DNA from 4 places in the Polycladomyces subterraneus genome. Region 2 is predicted to be linked to each of the others. Evidence: riboswitches for the same ligand, from Rfam matches in the RefSeq annotation. Region 2 holds a riboswitch; each other region holds the start of a gene.
The links. Region 2 has a riboswitch for S-adenosylmethionine ahead of NWF35_RS07500 (nitrite/sulfite reductase). Riboswitches for the same ligand answer to the same signal wherever they lie in the genome.

Region 1: linked by a shared signal. The riboswitch ahead of NWF35_RS12820 (homocysteine synthase) and the one ahead of NWF35_RS07500 (nitrite/sulfite reductase) in region 2 are both predicted to bind S-adenosylmethionine.
Region 3: linked by a shared signal. The riboswitch ahead of metX (homoserine O-acetyltransferase MetX) and the one ahead of NWF35_RS07500 (nitrite/sulfite reductase) in region 2 are both predicted to bind S-adenosylmethionine.
Region 4: linked by a shared signal. The riboswitch ahead of metH (methionine synthase) and the one ahead of NWF35_RS07500 (nitrite/sulfite reductase) in region 2 are both predicted to bind S-adenosylmethionine.

What each region holds. Positions count from the first base shown of each region.
Region 1 is NZ_JANRHH010000047.1:10,231-14,965, reverse strand. Features, by position in the region: gene NWF35_RS12825 (aminotransferase class I/II-fold pyridoxal phosphate-dependent enzyme) at 1-749, opposite strand, end outside; gene NWF35_RS12820 (homocysteine synthase) at 1,047-2,348, opposite strand; SAM riboswitch class I at 2,535-2,652, opposite strand; gene NWF35_RS12815 (ornithine--oxo-acid transaminase) at 2,867-4,060, shown strand; gene NWF35_RS12810 (helix-hairpin-helix domain-containing protein) at 4,121-4,735, opposite strand, start outside.
Region 2 is NZ_JANRHH010000031.1:94,532-99,266, reverse strand. Features, by position in the region: gene NWF35_RS07510 (phosphoadenylyl-sulfate reductase) at 1-703, opposite strand, end outside; gene NWF35_RS07505 (DUF3906 family protein) at 750-1,028, opposite strand; gene NWF35_RS07500 (nitrite/sulfite reductase) at 1,025-2,653, opposite strand; SAM riboswitch class I at 2,733-2,851, opposite strand; gene NWF35_RS07495 (YtoQ family protein) at 3,127-3,567, shown strand; gene NWF35_RS07490 (spore coat protein GerQ) at 3,661-3,984, opposite strand; gene NWF35_RS07485 (cell wall hydrolase) at 4,001-4,420, opposite strand; gene NWF35_RS07480 (amidohydrolase) at 4,689-4,735, opposite strand, start outside.
Region 3 is NZ_JANRHH010000012.1:21,528-26,262, reverse strand. Features, by position in the region: gene sdhA (succinate dehydrogenase flavoprotein subunit) at 1-858, opposite strand, end outside; gene NWF35_RS01640 (succinate dehydrogenase cytochrome b558 subunit) at 875-1,525, opposite strand; gene metX (homoserine O-acetyltransferase MetX) at 1,737-2,900, opposite strand; SAM riboswitch class I at 2,916-3,055, opposite strand; gene NWF35_RS01630 (ABC transporter ATP-binding protein) at 3,117-4,133, opposite strand; gene NWF35_RS01625 (ABC transporter permease) at 4,146-4,735, opposite strand, start outside.
Region 4 is NZ_JANRHH010000037.1:44,607-49,341, reverse strand. Features, by position in the region: gene NWF35_RS10320 (ABC transporter substrate-binding protein) at 1-759, opposite strand, end outside; gene NWF35_RS10315 (DsbA family protein) at 1,029-1,685, shown strand; gene NWF35_RS10310 (disulfide oxidoreductase) at 1,695-2,147, shown strand; SAM riboswitch class I at 2,520-2,634, shown strand; gene metH (methionine synthase) at 2,717-4,735, shown strand, end outside.

The sequences.
Region 1 (4,735 bases), on a different contig from region 2:
TCCATTCTGAGTGCCAACGTCTTCATCCCGCGAAGCAACAACCATGAATCCTGCGGTCCCAGCACGGCGCCGATCGCGTTGTGCAGCCCCGCCATCTGTTCACTTAAATCTTCACCCTTGGTCACAATCAGGCCAGCCAATACATCATTGTGTCCGCCTAAATATTTGGTTGCGCTGTGAATGACGATATCCGCCCCGCACTCGATCGGACGCTGAAAATACGGCGTCATAAACGTGTTGTCGACAATCGTAATCAACCCATGACATCGCGCGATTTCACAGACAGCATGTAAATCGGTTACCTGCAACAGGGGATTGGTGGGTGTCTCAACGAAAAAGGCGCGCGTTTCCGGACGGATGGCTGCTTTCACTTCGTCCAGACGGCGGAAATCGACATAACTGAAAGAAAGACCATACCGTGTCATTAACGATTCAAACAGCCGGTACGTCCCCCCATACAAATCGAGCGAAACAATCAAGTGATCCCCTCGTGCGAATAGTCCCATGACCGTTTGTACGGCGGCCATCCCCGAGCTGCAGGCGAATCCAGCTGTTCCACCCTCCAGTCGGGCGATCGCTTCTTCCAACACCGCCCTTGTCGGGTTGGCGGTCCGAGTGTAATCGTATCCCGTGCTTTCTCCCAATCCCGCATGCCGATAGGTTGTCGAATAATACACCGGATAACTGATCGCCCCGGTTTTGGTCTCTTTGTTGGAACCCAATTGGGCCAGTTGTGTCTCAATCCGCATGCCATTGCCCCCTATTCCAAAAACCGTACGGAAAGTCTTTTTTGGTCATTTCGTTTACACAGATGGAGACGTGCTTTCCTCGATAGTCCCGGCCGGAAAACACGTCCCCTGTTTCATCCCATCATCAGAGCTTCGCCCGAATCACCGTCCCGTCTCTCTGTATCCCAGCGACAACATCGTATGAGCCAGCTCTCGATTGTCAGGCCAACCCTTCCCCAGGATCGATCCATGACGGGATTTACTTGTGAGACAGGCTTTCAGCCTTCATCACCATTTGTTTCGAATGGTCCCGATGTATCAGGCCGTGATGACTTGTTGACTTTTCTTCAATGCCTGATCCAGATCTGCGATCAAGTCGTCCACCGACTCAATCCCTACGGACAAGCGGACCAGTTCCGGTGTTACACCTGCGGCCAACTGTTCTTCCTCCGTCAATTGCTGGTGCGTGGTGCTGGCCGGATGGATCACGAGGGATTTGGCGTCACCCACGTTGGCCAGGTGAGAAAAGAGGCGCAAGTTTTCGATGAGTTTTTTGCCTGCTTCCAAACCGCCCTTGATACCGAACGTGAAAATGGCACCTTGCCCTTTGGGCAGGTATTTTTTCGCTTTTTCGTACGACGGATGGCCTTCCAATCCCGGATGGCTTACCCATTCCACCAGTTCGTGTTCCTGGAGGAACCGGGCGACCCGAAGCGCGTTTTCGCTGTGCCGTTCCATTCGCAGATGCAACGTTTCCAACCCCTGCAAGAACAAAAACGCATTGAACGGAGAGATGGCAGCGCCGGTGTCCCGCAACAGTTGAACCCGAGCCTTGATGATGTAGGCCAGCGGCCCGACCGCTTCGGTGTAGGAAACCCCGTGATAACTCGGGTCCGGTTCGGTCAATTCCGGGAACTTGCCGTTGGTCCAATCGAATTTGCCCGAATCCACAATCACCCCACCAATGCTGGTGCCGTGTCCTCCAATGAATTTGGTGGCTGAGTGCACCACGATATCTGCCCCGAACTCGATCGGCCGGCACAAGTACGGCGTGGCAAACGTGTTGTCCACAATCAGCGGCAAACCGGCATCATGGGCCACTTTGGCCACGGCTTCCACATCCAGCACATCCATTTTGGGATTGCCGATGATTTCCGCAAAGACGGCCCGTGTCTTTTCATTGATCGCCTTTTTGAAATTTTCCGGATCAGAAGGATCGACGAACCGCACGGTGATCCCCAGCTTGGGCAAGGTGTGTTGAAACAGGTTGTATGTGCCGCCATACAAACTGCTGGATGAGACGATTTCGTCCCCGGCTTTGGCGATGTTTAGGATGGAGTAGGTGATTGCCGCCTGACCAGAACTCGTCGCCAGCGCACCGACGCCCCCTTCCAGCGCAGCCACCCGCTTTTCAAACACATCTTGTGTCGGGTTCATGATGCGGGTGTAGATATTACCGAATTCTTTCAACGCAAACAAATTAGCCGCATGTTCCGTATCGTTGAATACATAGGAAGTGGTCTGGTAAATCGGTACCGCTCGGGCATTGGTCACCGGGTCCGGCTCTTGGCCACCGTGGACCGCCAACGTTTCCAGACCGTATTGTTGCGATTCGCTCATCACCATCATCCTTTCGGAAGAGATTGAATGATTAGGAATTTAGATCCCTCTCACTCTTGCAACCACACGCTCAAGGGCGCTCGCCCATTAAAGCCGCCTTCCCGTTTGTGACACCAGCCTACAACAGTGGAATAAAAAAGCCTCTTCTCCGATAAGAGAAGAGGCTCTGGTTACGCCAGCTCTCCTCTCTTATCTCTCGGAAACCGTTGGCGTCGGTTTCCGCAGGAATTGGCACCTTCCGGTTCGTACAGACCGGGGTTGCCGGGTTTCATCGGGCCAGTCCCTCCACCACTCTCGATAAGAGATTCCAAATCCGATTCAATTGTGTCGACAATCAGAAAACTTGTTTTTCATTATACCGGTCTCTCATGCTGCCGTCAACCGCTTTTTGAAGAAATGTTCGGCCATTGATTCCATTCCAAATTCCATCTACAATGGTGATAGATTGCTCATTTTCGGCTCAGGACGTGTGAATATGCGTCCATACATCAAATTGATGCATCATCAAGGAGGCCATCATGTCACGGAACCAATCATTGATCGAATTGACGGAAAAATACGGCGCGAGGAACTACCATCCCCTGCCGATCGTGATTTCCAAGGCGGAAGGTGTTTGGGTGGAGGATGCCGACGGCAACAAGTACATGGACATGCTGAGCGCCTATTCGGCATTGAATCACGGACACCGCCATCCCCGTCTGATCGCGGCGCTGAAAGAACAAGCGGATAAAGTTACCTTGACATCTCGTGCTTTCCACAATGATCAGCTGGGACTTTTTTACGAAAAAGTGGCTCAATTGACAGGCAAAGAGATGATCCTGCCGATGAATACCGGTGCCGAAGCGGTGGAAACCGCCCTCAAAGCAGCCCGGCGCTGGGCCTATGACGTGAAGAAAGTGCCGGAAAACCAAGCGGAAATCATCGTCTGTGAAAACAACTTCCACGGACGGACCATCACCGCGGTCTCTCTCTCGTCCAGCGACGAGTACAAACGCGGATTCGGCCCGTTGACCCCTGGCTTCAAAATCATTCCGTACGGTGATGTTGAAGCGCTGAAAGCAGCCATCACGCCCAACACCGCCGCCTTCCTGGTAGAGCCGATCCAAGGAGAAGCGGGCGTTATCGTGCCGCCGGAAGGATATTTGCGTGAAGCTTACCAAGTATGTAAAGAGCACAACGTCCTGTTCATCGCCGACGAGATCCAAACCGGCTTCGGGCGAACCGGCCAACTGTTCGCCTGCGACTGGGAAGATGTTCGGCCGGATCTGTATGTGATGGGGAAAGCGTTGGGCGGCGGCGTGATGCCGATCTCCGCCGTAGCCGGTGATAAGGAAGTGATGGGAGTATTTGAACCGGGCTCCCACGGTTCCACCTTCGGCGGCAACCCGTTGGCCTGCGCTGTCTCCGTGGCTGCACTGGATGTGCTGGTGGAAGAAAACTTGCCTCAGCGCTCGCGTGAATTGGGCGAATATTTCATGGCCGAGCTGAAAAAAATCCATAATCCGATCATCAAGGAAATCCGCGGCAAAGGCCTCTTCATCGGGATGGAATTGTTTGAACCGGCCCGTCCGCACTGCGAGCGTCTGGCTGAAGAAGGGTTGTTGTGCAAAGAGACGCACGAAAACACCATCCGTTTCGCTCCGCCGCTCACGATTACCCAAGAGGAGCTGGATTGGGCACTGGCCAAGATCCGGAAAGTGATGTCTGTTTGATATATGAAATAAGAACCCCCTCGGACTACGAGGGGGTTTAAGTTAAAATGATGGCTCAAATCACGGCACAGTCAACCGATCGCGAAACTTTTTCAGTGTTTTCTCCCCGATCCCCGGAACGTTAGCCAGCTCGTCCACCGAGCGAAAAGGACCATGCTCCTCACGATAACGTATGATAGCCGCCGCTTTGGACGGGCCAATTCCATCCAGCTGATCGAGCTGTTCCGCTGTGGCAGAGTTGAGCGAAATTTTGCCACCGTTAGCCGTGGTGCCTGACTGCGTCCCGCCATCTGGGACCGACCCGGTTGCACCGGCCACGGGAGGAGGTCCCTGTTCCCCTTTTCGCGGGATATAGACCACCATCCCGTCAGCCAACGGCTGAGCCAGGTTAACCCGATTCACATCCGCTGACGGTGCCGCACCGCCTGCATGTAGCATCGCGTCCTGCACACGCGAACTGCTGGATAACTTGTAAACACCCGGGCGGTTGACCGCCCCCTTGACGTCAACGACAACCTCAGTGGCTTTTTCCCTATTCCCGGCAGACGGTGTTGCCGGTAGGGCCGGTTTATAGGCAGGCAGGGTTGGAACCGGTGCAGTCTCTTCCCGATGGCTGATCAACAACACGATGAGTCCGATCACCACCAGCGCCAGCATCCCTGTCGCCATCGCCCA
Region 2 (4,735 bases):
CCGTTTTCATAAATCCCGCCCAGCGACCAGCTCGCGGATCTTCTCCCGGTTTGACCGGCCGGGTGCACGGTTCGCAGCCGATGCTGGGGTATTGGCGATCATGAAGCGGATTGTATGGCACCTCGTTTTCTTTGATGTATGACCACACTTGCTCGGAAGACCAAAATACCAACGGATTAATCTTGACCAATTGGAACTTGGCGTCCCATTCCACCACTTCGGCATTGGCACGGGTGGGTGACTGCTCCCGTCGGATACCGGTAATCCACGCACGGTAGGAGTTCAACTGCTTTTCAAGCGGTGCCACTTTCCGAAGGTAACAACACTGGTTGGGATCGCGTGCCCACAACTGATCCCCCCATTCCCGCGCCTGTTGTTCCAGCGTTAGATCTGTGGCAACACGGATGAAATCCTTTTGATACTTCTCCGCCAGACGATCCCGGGTTTCGTAAGTTTCCCGGAACAAGAGACTGGTGTCCAAGTAGAAAATATCCACATCGGGGTTTACTTTGACCAACATGTCCACGAGCGCCACGTCTTCATAACCGAAGCTGCACGCCAACGTCAAATCCGACGGGCCGAACTGCTGAACGGCCCATGCCAGAATGTCTGAAGGATGAGAATTCCGTAATTCCTCCGCCGCCGCTTTGCACGCTTCCGGTGACCACACTTTTTCTTCCGTCTGTACTGTTTGATTGCCCATTGATGTTCCCTCCTGCACAATGCATATTCAATCGGGGCGCAATTGGTCACACATCAGACGAATTTTCCGGTTCAATTCCGCTGACCACATAGCCGCTTCCCGATTTTACCCGGCGCTTTTCCTCCAACGCCCATTCCGCAACTTTTGGCGGAACGAGAAAATTCCGTTCCCATTCCTTTTCGGCAGCACTAAAGGCCGTTTCGTCGTCTTCTGCCAACACGACGATCGTATGAGTTTCCCCATCTTCCGTCACAACCGACAACCGGTATAGAAACAGGGAGGGATCCAAACTGTCATTCCGCTGCTTTGTCTTACGCACACTCATTTCGTTCCCGCCTTCGCCAGCGCTTCGTCCAGTCGCTCCTGGAAGGCGGCCACCCCTACGCGATCCACAAAATCGGCAAACGATTCACCGGGTTGCCGTTCATTTTTGTAAAACAGTACCAACGATTCCAACACGCGCGGAACATCATTTGCTTCCACCCGACCCTTGAGCTGGGTGTTGAAGCGGCCTTTCCCGTTCAGATGTCCGCCAACCGACACGGTGTATGCCTCTACCATACCTGCTGGCGTTTTCAATTTGCCGCCCAACAGCCCGATGTCGGCAATTTGTTGCTGTCCGCAGGAATTGGGGCAACCATTCACATGCAAACGGATCGGCACATCCAGGTCGATACGGGAGTCCAGATATTGCACGGTCCGGTACATCAACTGTTTGGTTTCGGTCAGCGCCAAGTTGCAGAATTCTTTACCGGTGCAGGAAATGGCATGTCCTACAAATGTTTTCGGGTAGGGTGTCAGCCGTTCCAACAATGGTTCTTTCAACAGATCGTCCACCCGCTCCCGCGGTACGTCGGGAATGATGACGTTTTGGGTGTTCACCGTGCGCACGGAGCCAGAGCCGTATTGATCGGCAAGATCGGCCAGTTGGAAAAACTCTTCCGCGGACGTCCGGCCAACAGGAATATTGAGCCCCACGTAGCACAGCCCTTCTTGTTTTTGCGGATGTACACCCGTGAAGTACCCACCGTTCCACTCCTTCAGCTGATCTTCCCCGCGCGACGGATAGGGACCGATCAGTTCAGTCAATACCTCCAAAAACTTCTCCGGTCCCCAATCGGCGACCAAGAATTTCAGACGAGCACGGTGCCGCTTTTCACGATAACCGTAATCCCGGAACACTTTGGTGATACCGACTGCCACATCCACCACCTGTTCCGGGCGAACAAAGATATCCAACTGCTGAGCCAGATGCGGTCGGTTGGACAATCCGCCGCCCACCCACACGTGGAATCCGACTACCCTTTCTCCGTCAATCTCCTTGATCGCGGGAGTAAAGGCGACATCGTTGATTTGTGCGTGCCCCGCATTGTGAATGTTGGCGGAGACAGAGATTTTGTATTTACGGGGCAAATTGGAAAATTCTTTGTTCAGCAAGAACGTCTTTTCCAGTTCGGCTACGATCGGACGCGTATCGATCAACTCATACGGATCGATTCCTGCCAACGGATTGCCGACAATATTGCGCGGACAGTCGCCGCATGCCTCGTACGAGTACAAACCCACTTCCTTCAACCGCCGGAAAATGTCCGGGATATTCTCGATTCGAAGCCAGTGATACTGCACCGCCTGCCGTGTGGTCACGTCGATGAGACCCCGGCCGTAATCGCGAGCCACTTCGGCCAACACACGCACCTGCCGGGAATTCAATATCCCCGTCGGAATCCGCACCCGCATCATGAAATAACCGTCAGATTTGGGCCGTTGCAAGTACAATCCCGCCCATTTGAAACGGGCGAATTCCTCCTCCGGGATCGACTCAAACCCGGTTTGGGCGTATTTCTCGATATCGGGAATAACATCCAGACCGTCTTTCTCCAATTTCAACTTCTCCACTTCGTTCAGACGGTCAACATCTTTCGCCCATTTCCACTGTTGCTGTCGCGCCATGATCGCTCCCCCTTTGATGTAAAAAACCCCTTTTCCCGGCGGGAGAAAAGGGGCGGTTTGTCTCGATAACGCCTTTTTCTCCCCATCTTCGAGAACGCGCGGTTCTCTCCGGAATTGGCACCGGGTTCCGCCCATGAGGGTCGAAACTGGTTGCCGAGGCTTCATAGGGCCGAGTCCCTCCACCTCTCTGGATGGGTAAGCAGGAATATTATTAAAACCGAGTTAACCACTCAGATTAGTAAACTAAGGCGATTTGTTGTCATGATACTCCGATTCGCCGTTATTGTCAACCCGTTTTCAAAAATATTTTTTTAGTGGCAAACAGACTACCTGTGAGAAAACTCCGAGCGTACGGAAGGTGGGCACTGCATTTTATCGCTTTTTGATACAATAGGAGAGGATCTACTACAATGACGTCAAGGCAGTACACACGATATGGATCAAGACACGACCTCAAAAGGAGGAGATGAAAATTGGAACTCTTGGTCTATCTGGCGGGACAAATTCATGACGACTGGCGCGAACAACTGCGAAAAAAAGCGGAAGAGCGCGGCTTGCCGATTATCTTTAAAGGGCCGCAGGAAGATCACGACCGCTCGGACGCGATCGGCGAACTCATCAAAGGGAAACAGCCCAACGCAGTGTATCGGGATCATGCCGCATCCGAACTGAACAACCTGCGGACGCGGATCTGGATGCAAAAAGCGGATGTGGTCATCGCGCTGTTTGGTGAGAAATACCGGCAATGGAACACAGCGATGGACGCTGCCATGGCCATCCAGATGGGAAAACCGCTCATTTTGGTTCGCCCCGAAAGCTTGCATCATCCGTTGAAAGAACTGTCCCAACGGGCGCAAGTGACCGTGGAAACGGTGGACCAAGCACTGGACGCACTGGCTTACGTTTTAGAGTGAACTGCAAAAAAAAATCCGTTTCCCCTGGCAGTACCGGAAAACGGACTCCGCATCATCAAAGTCGGCCCACCTGATCGGGCCGCCTTTTTTTGCCTATTCACCGGCCAAAGTGGCGGGCCGATCGTCAAACACCACATAATCGATATTGATGTTGAGAAACATGTGATCCTTACCGGTTTGCCTGTCGCGGACCACGATAAAATCCCGGCCGACGCCACGCAGAGTGCCAGTGAATTGCTTCGCATTCCATTGGGTATTGTTTTCAAAAGTTAGATATACCGTCACCGTTTTCCCGATGTTTCGGCTGAGCAGGTCTTCCGAATACACACGTTGTCTTTGCTGTGATACCGATGCGTCATCCCATCCTTGAACCGACAGGGAACCGTTTCCGTATGGATTGTAATAAGGCCAATACACCGCTTTTCCTCCTTCCTCAGTATACATCCGGACACGACGCGGGTTGGGGGATGTAAAAGCAATGGCTTTTGTACCGACCGCTATGGGTCTGGTTGAACCATTGCGGGGGACATGGACCGACCGGTTTGAAAAACCACAGCGCATAGGAAGCCGGATCGTATCGCTCGCCCCGGATAACCCTGCGGGCCAGACGAATGTCTCGATCTCTGGCCGCTTGATAAAAGTACGGCCGCTGCACGGCTTCAAAGCCTCCGGGCGATTGGAACACCATCGCCTTGATCGACCGGAGACCCTCAAAATCCAGACAATCGCCAATTACCCGGTTGACGCCGACATTGCCGACCAACATCATGGCCATCTTGCCGTCCCCTTCCGCCTCCGCCCGCATCAGACGCGCCAACAATTTCACTTCTTCACTATTGGCTCGAACCGGCATGCAATCACCTCGCGGTTATTCTATGTGAAAGCGAAGGTGAAAAGAACGATTCAAGTTGTTGACAAAGTCTGCGTGTTCCGATTTCCCGTCTCCGCTCCGTAGCGACGGCTTGAGTCGCTCAACGGGAAATACGGAGCTCCTCCAACAAAGGGTGACCGTTTACCCACGAGCCACCTTTGAGCTTGCCGAAAGAGGAGTGAGAGGGAAAATAGCTCACCCAACATCACGATGGTAGGCCACTTTTTTTCAGCAGTCTCACGCTTCGCCGTCATACATCCTTATTCCCCTGGTATGCCACCTTTCCGTTTACCACAG
Region 3 (4,735 bases), on a different contig from region 2:
GATATCCCGCGGTACCAGGTTGCCGTATGCCGGGTACATTTCCTCGAGGAAGTACCACGGTTTTCCGTCTTTATAGGTCCAGACACGCCCGCCTTCTCCCCGCGCGGACTCGGACATTAGGCGCAATTTGTCATCGCCTGGGATGGCGGTCGGGTGTACTTGGATGAACTCCCCGTTGGCGTAATAGGCGCCTTGCTGATACACCGCGCTTGCCGCCGAACCGGTGTTGATCATCGAGTTGGTCGATTTGCCGAAGATCATGCCCAAGCCGCCCGTCGCCAGGATCACAGCGTCAGCCAGGAAGGCCTTGATCTCGTGACTGCGCAAGTTTTGCGCCACGATCCCGCGGCAACGACCTTCATCGTCCAAGATCACCTTCAGGAATTCCCAGTGCTCGTACTTGGTGACCCGGCCGGCCACTTCCCAGCGACGAACTTGCTCGTCCAACGCATAGAGCAATTGCTGCCCCGTAGTCGCCCCGGCGTAAGCGGTACGGTGGTGTTTGGTTCCCCCGAAACGGCGGAAGTCGATCAATCCCTCCGGCGTCCGGTTGAACGGTACTCCCATCCGGTCCATCAGGTAAATGATGCCCGGCGCCGCTTCACACATCGCTTTAACCGGGGGTTGGTTGGCCAAAAAGTCCCCGCCGTAGATCGTGTCGTCAAAGTGTTCCCACGGCGAGTCACCTTCCCCTTTGGTGTTGACCGCACCGTTGATGCCGCCCTGCGCACATACCGAGTGGGAACGTTTCACCGGTACGAGCGAGAACAACTCGACATTGGCCCCCGCTTCCGCCGTCTTGATGGCAGCCATCAGACCAGCCAAGCCGCCACCCACAATAATGATTTTCTCGTTCATTGAACAATGCCCCCTTTTAACGCTGCGCCAACTGGTTCAAAAACTCCGGATTGTGGAATGCGAACAGGGCACTGATGCCGATGTACGACACAACCAGGAAAATGACCGCACATACCCAAGTGGATACATACTGTGCACGCGGCCCGACTGTAATGCCCCAGCTGACCAAAAACGACCAAATCCCGTTGCTGAAGTGGAAGACAGCAGCGACAACCCCAATCAGGTACAATCCAAAATTGACGTTGTTGCTGAGGATCTGGTGCATCATTACTGTCAACTCATGCGGTGTCCAGTGGTGCAGAGCCACCTGAATCCGCGATTCCCATACATGCCATCCCACGAAAATGAGCGTGATGACACCGGTAACCCGTTGCAACATGAACATGTAGTTGCGGAACGTGCCGTGATTCACCACGTTGTTTTTCGCCTGGAACGCGATGTGCAGGCCGTACAGCGCATGATACAAGAGCGGCAGGTAGATAAACACCGTTTCCAGGGCGAGCAGGAACGGCAGATTCCAGATCCACTCCACTTTTTCTTGGAAAACAGCGGGGCCTCTGGTCGCAAAATAGTTCGTCAACAAGTGCTCGACCAAAAAAAAGCCCACCGGAATGACACCCAGTAACGAGTGCAGCCGACGGTTGAAGAAACTGCTGTGATTGCTCATCTTGCGCCCTCCAATAACCCCTTGTAAGTTGGATTTTGATCGCGCGATCAAACCGTGATGTCAACCCGCTTCCCAAAGGTTTCGACAAATGCTGCGTACCTTGATTCAAGCGGTCCAGTAGATAGAAAGGGGTTTCAACTTTGTGAACAACCTTATTGTACTCCCAATTGTTCGACAGCGTCAAGGAAAGGGGGCAGCGTCTTCCGGATCGCTACCCCTCCAAAAACTGCCGGATTGCCGGTCCCATCTTTTCATATTCGATCAAAAACGCATCATGGCCGTACGGGGATTGAATTTCCCACAGTTGCGTATCTTTTCCTAGCGCCCGTAATTCCCGAAACAGTGTCCGTTGCTCCTCAATTTGAAACAACCGATCCTCCTCAATGCCGATGATCAGCACGCGAGAGCGGATCTTTGACAGCGCGGACGCCATTCCGCCGCGTCCCCTGCCCACATCATGCGTGTCCATCGCTTTGAGCAGACATAAATAGCTGTTGGCATCAAACCGGTTAACCAGCTTTTCTCCCTGATAGCGCAGATAGCTTTCCACTTGAAATGTTGCGTCCCGGGACCATTCCGGTACCTCGGTCTGCAAACGGCGTTGGAACCGCTGATGGAACAATGCGTCCGTCCGATAGGTGACCATTCCGACCATCCGGGCGATAGCCAGCCCTTTTTTCGGCCCCGGCCCCGGGTAGTAATCGCCTCCCTGCCAGTCCGGATCGGACATGATGGCTTGGCGTCCGATGTCGTTGTAGGCGATGGCCATGGGGGACAACGCGGTTGTGGTGGCGATGGGGATCAGATTCGCCACCGCTTCAGGGTATAAGATGCCCCATTCCAGTACCTGCATTCCCCCCATGGAACCGCCGACGATGGTATGAACCCGATCGATGCCCAATTCCTGAAGCGTACGATATTGCACATGGACCATATCCCGAATGGTGACCGGGGGAAAAGCCGAACCATAGGGCCGCCCCGTGGCCGGATTGATGGATGACGGACCCGTACTGCCATTACAACCACCGAGTACATTGGTGGTGACGACAAAATACCGGTTGGTGTCAATATAACGACCAGGCCCGATCAATCCGTCCCACCAGCCCGGTTCCCGTTCATCCCCGACGGCATGCGCATCTCCTGTCAACGCGTGACAAACTAAAACGACGTTGTCCCGGTCCGCCGACAGTCTCCCCACTGTCTCCACCGCGATGTGCACATCCTGCAGTGTTTCCCCGCATTCCAACGCTACCGGCCCCACGGCCACCGTTTTCTTTGTCACCGTATCGACGCTGGCTACCACGCGTTTTCTCTCCTTTTTCAAAAGGAAACACCCTCTTCGATCAGAAGAGGGTGTCGTCTGCTCCAATCCCATTGCAGTCCGTCCCCCTTCTCATCTCTCAGAACCTGTCGGTTCTGCAGGAATTGGCACCATTCCCCGCCGATTAATGTGTGCTTTCAATACACACGGGTAAACGGGGTGGTTGCCGGGCTTCATCGGGCCAGTCCCTCCGCCACTCTGGATAAGAAGGTGTTTCCTGATATTCGTATTTGAAGTTATGATACGATGGATCGAAATTTCTGTCAATGTTTACTTGGACGATATGCGCACGATCGGTTCGTTCGTGACGGACGGCGCTTCCGGGTGTTCCAGCCAGCAGCTGACGCGATGCGTTTGGGATACCTCACTAACTTCGGGCATCTCGTCGTTGCATATATGCATCGTGTACGGACAACGATCGGCAAACGGGCAACCCTTGGGCGGGTCCAACAGATCCGGCGGGGACCCGGGGATCGGTTTCAACTCCTGCTTCCGGTCCAAATCGAGCCGAGGCATGGAAGCCAACAGCCCCCAGGTGTACGGATGACGCGGCCGGTAGAAGATCTCTTCCACCGTTCCCGTCTCCACCACCTTACCCCCGTACATCACCGCCACACGTTGCGCCATTTCCGCCACCACACCCAAATCGTGGGTGATCAAGATAACAGCGGTGTCCGTTTTCTTTTGCAGTTCCTTCAGCAGTTCGATGATCTGTGCCTGAATGGTCACGTCCAAAGCAGTTGTCGGCTCATCCGCGATCAAAATCTTCGGGTTGCAGGCCAACGCGATGGCGATCATGGCCCGTTGCCGCATCCCGCCGCTGAATTCGTGCGGATAATTGTTGATCCGTGTTTCAGGGCTGGGAATGCCCACCAAACGCAACATTTCCACCGCGCGTTGGCGCGCTTCGGATGGGGAAATGCGCTGGTGCCAAATTAGCCCTTCCATGATCTGCTTGCCCACCGTCATCGTCGGGTTGAGCGACGTCATCGGGTCCTGAAAGATCATCCCGATCTCCGAACCGCGCACCCGGAACATTTCTTTTTCCGTCAATTTTAACAGATCGTTCCCGTCGAAAAGGATTTCACCGCGCTTGATTTTGCCGGGCGGCGACGGGATCAACCGCATGATCGCCTGGGCCGTCACACTTTTGCCGCTGCCGGATTCCCCAACAATGGCCAATGCTTCTCCCTTTTCCAACGTCAGATTGACACCGCGGACCGCTTGAACTTCTCCTGCATAGGTGTGAAACGACACGTGCAAATCGCGAATCTCCAACAATGCCACGTTGAAACCACCTCATTTCCGCATCTTGGGATCAAGTGCGTCACGTAGACCGTCACCGAACACGTTGAAGGCCAGCATCGTCAAGCTGAGGAAAAAGGCGGGGAAAAACAGCCGCCACCAATCTTCCGAAAAGATCACGACCAACGAGTCGTTGATCATCGTTCCCCAACTGGCTTGCGGTGCCTGCACGCCCAATCCCAGAAAGCTGAGGAACGCTTCGGCGAAAATGGCATTGGGCACCGTAAACGTCAGCATGACAATGATGGGACCCATGGCGTTGGGAATCAAATGTTTGAACAGGAGGCGCTTGGTATCGGCTCCCAGGGTGCGTGCGGCCAGCACGAACTCCTGTTGTTTCAACTGCAGTACCTGTCCCCGTACCAGCCGTGCCATATTGAGCCACCCTGTGGCGGTCAACGCGATGATGATCGTGCCCAAACCCGGCTCCAGCACAACCAGAAGCAACACGACGGTGAGCAGATACGGCAACCCCCACAAAATGTCCACGATCCGCATCATCACTTCGTCCACCTTGCCACCGCGATAACCGGCAATGCCGCCGTACAACACGCCGATGCACAAATCGATCAGGGCGGCGGCCA
Region 4 (4,735 bases), on a different contig from region 2:
ATTGGCGCGCAACACCGCTTGACGTACCACCGGCACCGCGTCGTAAGGCGGGAAATATTTCATATCGTCCTCTAGCGTCGCCAAGTGCAACTGCTTGATGCGCGGATCGGTGGTGAAGGCGGTGATCACATCGACATCCCCGTTATCAACGGCTTTGTACATCAGATCCTCATCCAGCGTCACCTTTTTACCAAAGGACAGGCCGTACATTTTCGCCATTCCGTCATACCCGTCTTTCCGCTCGAAAAAAGTGGCAGGTGCACCGAAGGATAGTCGGGGGGCCAACCGTTTCAGGTCGCTTACTTTGGTGACATGCAGTTGTTTCGCTTTGTCCGCTCGCATCGCCAAGGCATACGTGTTGTAAAAGCCCAACGGTTTCAGCCAGGTGGTGCCGAATTGGGTTTCGTATCCTTTTTTGGTCTGCTGGTAAATATACTGAGGAGTCATTCCCGGCTTGTAAGGTTTTTTGAGAATCGCCTGGTAACCCGTGCCGGTATACTCTACAATAGCGTCGATTTCCCCTTGCTTGAGGGCTTGGACCAAGATCGCTTCCGTGCCCAACCCTTCGCGCACTTGCACGTCCATATCCGTGTGGGCTTTCAAATATTCGCCCAAAATGTGGGCCAAGATCCACTGCTCGGTCCAGTCCTTGCCCGAGATGACGATTTTTCCGGGCTCGGCGGTCTTCCCGTCCTTGCAGGCGGTGAGACTGACCAACAGAATAAGACAAATGGATAACAGCCAACTTCTTTTCAGCATCCAATCCCCTCCATACATACTAACCTTTTAACACGTACCCGTTATCCGACGGGAGTAAACGGCTTTTTTTCCAACGTGATTGTAAATTTTTTTCAAACAAGCTAAAAGGTGCTTTTCAGAAGTCCCCATTTTTCTTGTTTTATGCGATAATAGAAAGCAAATCTGACAGTGGAACGGTTCAGATGGGAAGGAGAACTTTGATGGGGAAAAAGAACCGACAAAAGAAAAAGCAAAGCGTATCGTACCAGGCGAAAAGGAAGAAAAAGGACATGAAGATGTTGACAATGATCACGGTGGGGCTGGTTGTGCTCATCGTGGGCATCTTCGGCATTGCGTATCTGGCCGCCGATGGTCAAAAGGAGGAGATCAACGGGTTGGCACAGGGTCAACCCGTCCTGGGCGATCCGAAAGCACCAGTCACCTTGATCGAATTCGGAGATTTCAAGTGTCCGGTGTGCAAACGGTTTGAGGAAACCGTCTTTCCTTTGTTGAAAAAGGAATATATCGACACTGGCAAAGTCAAGATGGCATTTCTCAACATGCAGTTCATCGGGCCAGATTCGGTGACAGCCGGCATTGCCGGTGAGTCGATCTACCATCAAAAACCGCAGGCATTTTGGCAGTTTTATGACGCGGTCTACCGGAATCAACAGGACGAGTACACCATCTGGGCCACGCCTGAGTTTCTGGTGCAATTGGCCAAGCAGCAGGTTCCTGGCATCGACGTGAAACGTCTGGAACAGGACCTCCGCACCCGGAAATATGAGGCGGATGTACAGCAGGATATGAACAACGGAAAGAAACTGGGCATCAATTCGGTTCCGACCATCTACGTCAACGGGAAAAAAGTGGACAATCCGCTGGACTACAACCAATTGAAACAAGCGTTGGATGAAGCGCTTCAGGAATCGGGCAAGAAAGGATAATCCGGTATGATGGCGTGGATTCGGCAATACGGATTGTATTTCGCATGGGTGGTGTCATTGGTTGCGACGGGAGGCAGTTTGTATTTCAGCGAGATCGCGTTGTTTGAACCATGCAAGTTGTGCTGGTTTCAGCGGATCTTCATGTATCCGTTGACGGTACTGCTGGGAATCGCCAGCTATCGGAATGACCGGTGGATTATCCCGTACACGTTGCCACTCAGTGTGATCGGCGGTTCGATTTCGCTTTATCATTATTTGCTGCAAAAGGTACCGGCGATGAAATCGTTCTCTCCCTGCACGCGCGGGGTGCCCTGTACAGGCGACTACATCAACTGGTTCGGGTTTGTCACCATCCCCTTTTTGGCATTGACGGCGTTTATATTGATCACTTGGTTTCTAGTAGCGGCCCGGACGGCGGAATCGGACGAAGTTGATGAAACAGCCACGGAAAAGGATGCATAAACGGTATCGGATTCGGTTGTCCGTTTCTCCGGCAGTGCATGATGAAACGGGAGCGGAGGAGCGTACAAAAAAACGCACCGAGTAGTAAAACGAGCAGCAGATACTATGTTTGAAGAAAGGATGACAAGGAACCAGGACGAGGGTGTGTCTGGAGTAATTCCGTGAGGGGAGAAAGCAATGCGGACAATGTTGATCAGACACACCCAAGTCTGCTAATTCGCCAACTTGAAGGGTGGCCGTTTTCCAGGAGCACGCTTCACCTGAATCAAAGACCTGAAATCATTGACAGGTGCCCCGTTAATTTTGTATATTTATCTTCAAATCCTTTTCGTTTGTCAGTTCGGAAAAAATCACATAGTCCGATTAGCGGAACTCTTATCCAGAGCGGCGGAGGGACTGGCCCGATGAAGCCCGGCAACCTATTTGAAAGGATTGTCTTTCAAATGTGGTGCCAATTCCTGCAGAGGGTATCTCTGGGAGATGAGAGTTTGCGCGTTTACGACGCCAACCTTTCATCCGATCAGAGATGAAAGGTTTTTTATTTGATGGAAGGAAAGAGGATGATGGACATGGGTATTCAACCGTTGTCGGAACGGATGAAAGAAAAAATCCTGATTCTGGACGGCGCGATGGGAACGATGCTGCAAAATGCCCGTTTGACGGCGGAGGATTTTGGTGGCGAAGCGTATGAGGGATGTAACGAAATGCTCAACCTGACGCGACCCGACCTGATCCAATCCATTCATGAAGCCTATCTGGAAGCAGGAGCGGACATCGTGGAGACCAACACGTTCGGTGCCACGTCGGTGGTATTGGCCGAGTACGGACTGGAAAGTCGCGTGGAAGAGATCAACCGTGCAGCTGTGGCCTGTGCCCGCAAAGCCGTGGACAAATGGACGCGGGACGGTTCTCCCCGGTATGTGGCCGGGGCGATGGGACCGACAACCAAGACACTCTCGGTGACGGGCGGTATCACGTTCGACCAGCTGGTGGACGCGTATTACGAACAGGCACGTGCGCTGTTGTTGGGCGGCGTGGATGCGTTGCTGCTGGAGACATCCCAGGACACGCTGAATGTGAAAGCCGGCGGAATTGGGATCCGGCGGGCATTTGCGGAGTTGGGAACCGAAGTTCCCATCCTGATTTCCGGCACGATCGAACCGATGGGTACGATGTTGGCCGGGCAAAATGTGGAGGCCTTCTACGTGTCCATCTCCCATCTCCGTCCATTGTCTGTGGGGTTGAACTGCGCGACCGGGCCGGAATTTATGCGTGACCACTTGCGGACGCTGGCTTCTATGGCCGATTGTGGGGTGAGCTGTTATCCCAACGCCGGTTTGCCCGATGAGGAGGGACGGTATCACGAGACGCCGCAGGGACTGGCCGCCAAACTGGCTGCCTTTGCTGATGCAGGCTGGCTCAATATGGCGGGCGGATGTTGCGGTACGACACCGGATCACATCTGTGCGCTGGCGGAAGCACTCAAGGACAAACGCCCCCGCCCCGTACCGGAACGGCGTATCCCGGCGGTATCCGGAATCGAGACCGTTTATGTGGAGGCGGACAATCGACCGATTCTCGTCGGTGAGCGGACCAACGTGATCGGGTCGCGCAAATTCCGTACCTTGATCCAGGAAGGAGAGTATGAAGCCGCTGCGGAAATTGCCCGCAAACAAGTGAAAAACGGTGCCCAGGTGATCGACGTGTGTCTGGCAGATCCTGACCGGGACGAACTGGAGGATATGCGGCGGTTTTTGACCTACGCTGTCAAGGTGATCAAAGCGCCGCTGATGATCGACTCCACATCGCCCGAAGTGATGGAGGCGGCGTTAAAGTTTTCGCAGGGCAAAGCCATTCTCAACTCGATCAACTTGGAAGACGGGGAAGAGCGGTTTGAACGGGTGGTGCCTCTGATTCACCGCTATGGTGCGGCGGTTGTGGTGGGGACGATCGATGAACGGGGCATGGCCGTTGACCGCGAGCGCAAATGGGAGGTGGCCGAACGCTCCTATCGCTTGTTGACGGAAAAGTACGGCATTCCGGAAGAGGACATCATTTTCGACCCACTGGTTTTCCCTGTCGGGACAGGCGATGAAGCGTACATCGGATCGGCAAAGGAAACTGTGGAGGGCATTCGTCTCATCAAGGAACGTTTGCCGCGTTGCCAGACGATCCTGGGCATCTCCAACGTATCGTTCGGCTTGCCGCCGGCGGGACGGGAAGTGCTGAACGCCGTCTTTTTGTATCACTGTACCAAGGCGGGATTGGACTACGCCATCGTCAATACCGAAAAACTGGAGCGTTATGCGTCCATCCCGCAGGAAGAAGTCCGCTTGGCGGAGCGGTTGCTGTTTGAGACCAATCATGAAAACTACGAAGCAGTGTTGGCCGAGTTTGTTCAGTTTTACCGCGCCAAAAAAACGGAGACGAAGTCATCGGGAGAATCGTTGCCGTTGGAAGAGCGGCTGGCGCAATATATCGTGGAGGGAACCAAGGACGGATTGATCGATGATCTCAAGCTGGCGCTGGAAAAGTATAGCCCGCTGGAGATCATCAACGGTCCGCTGATGGCTGGGATGGACGAAGTG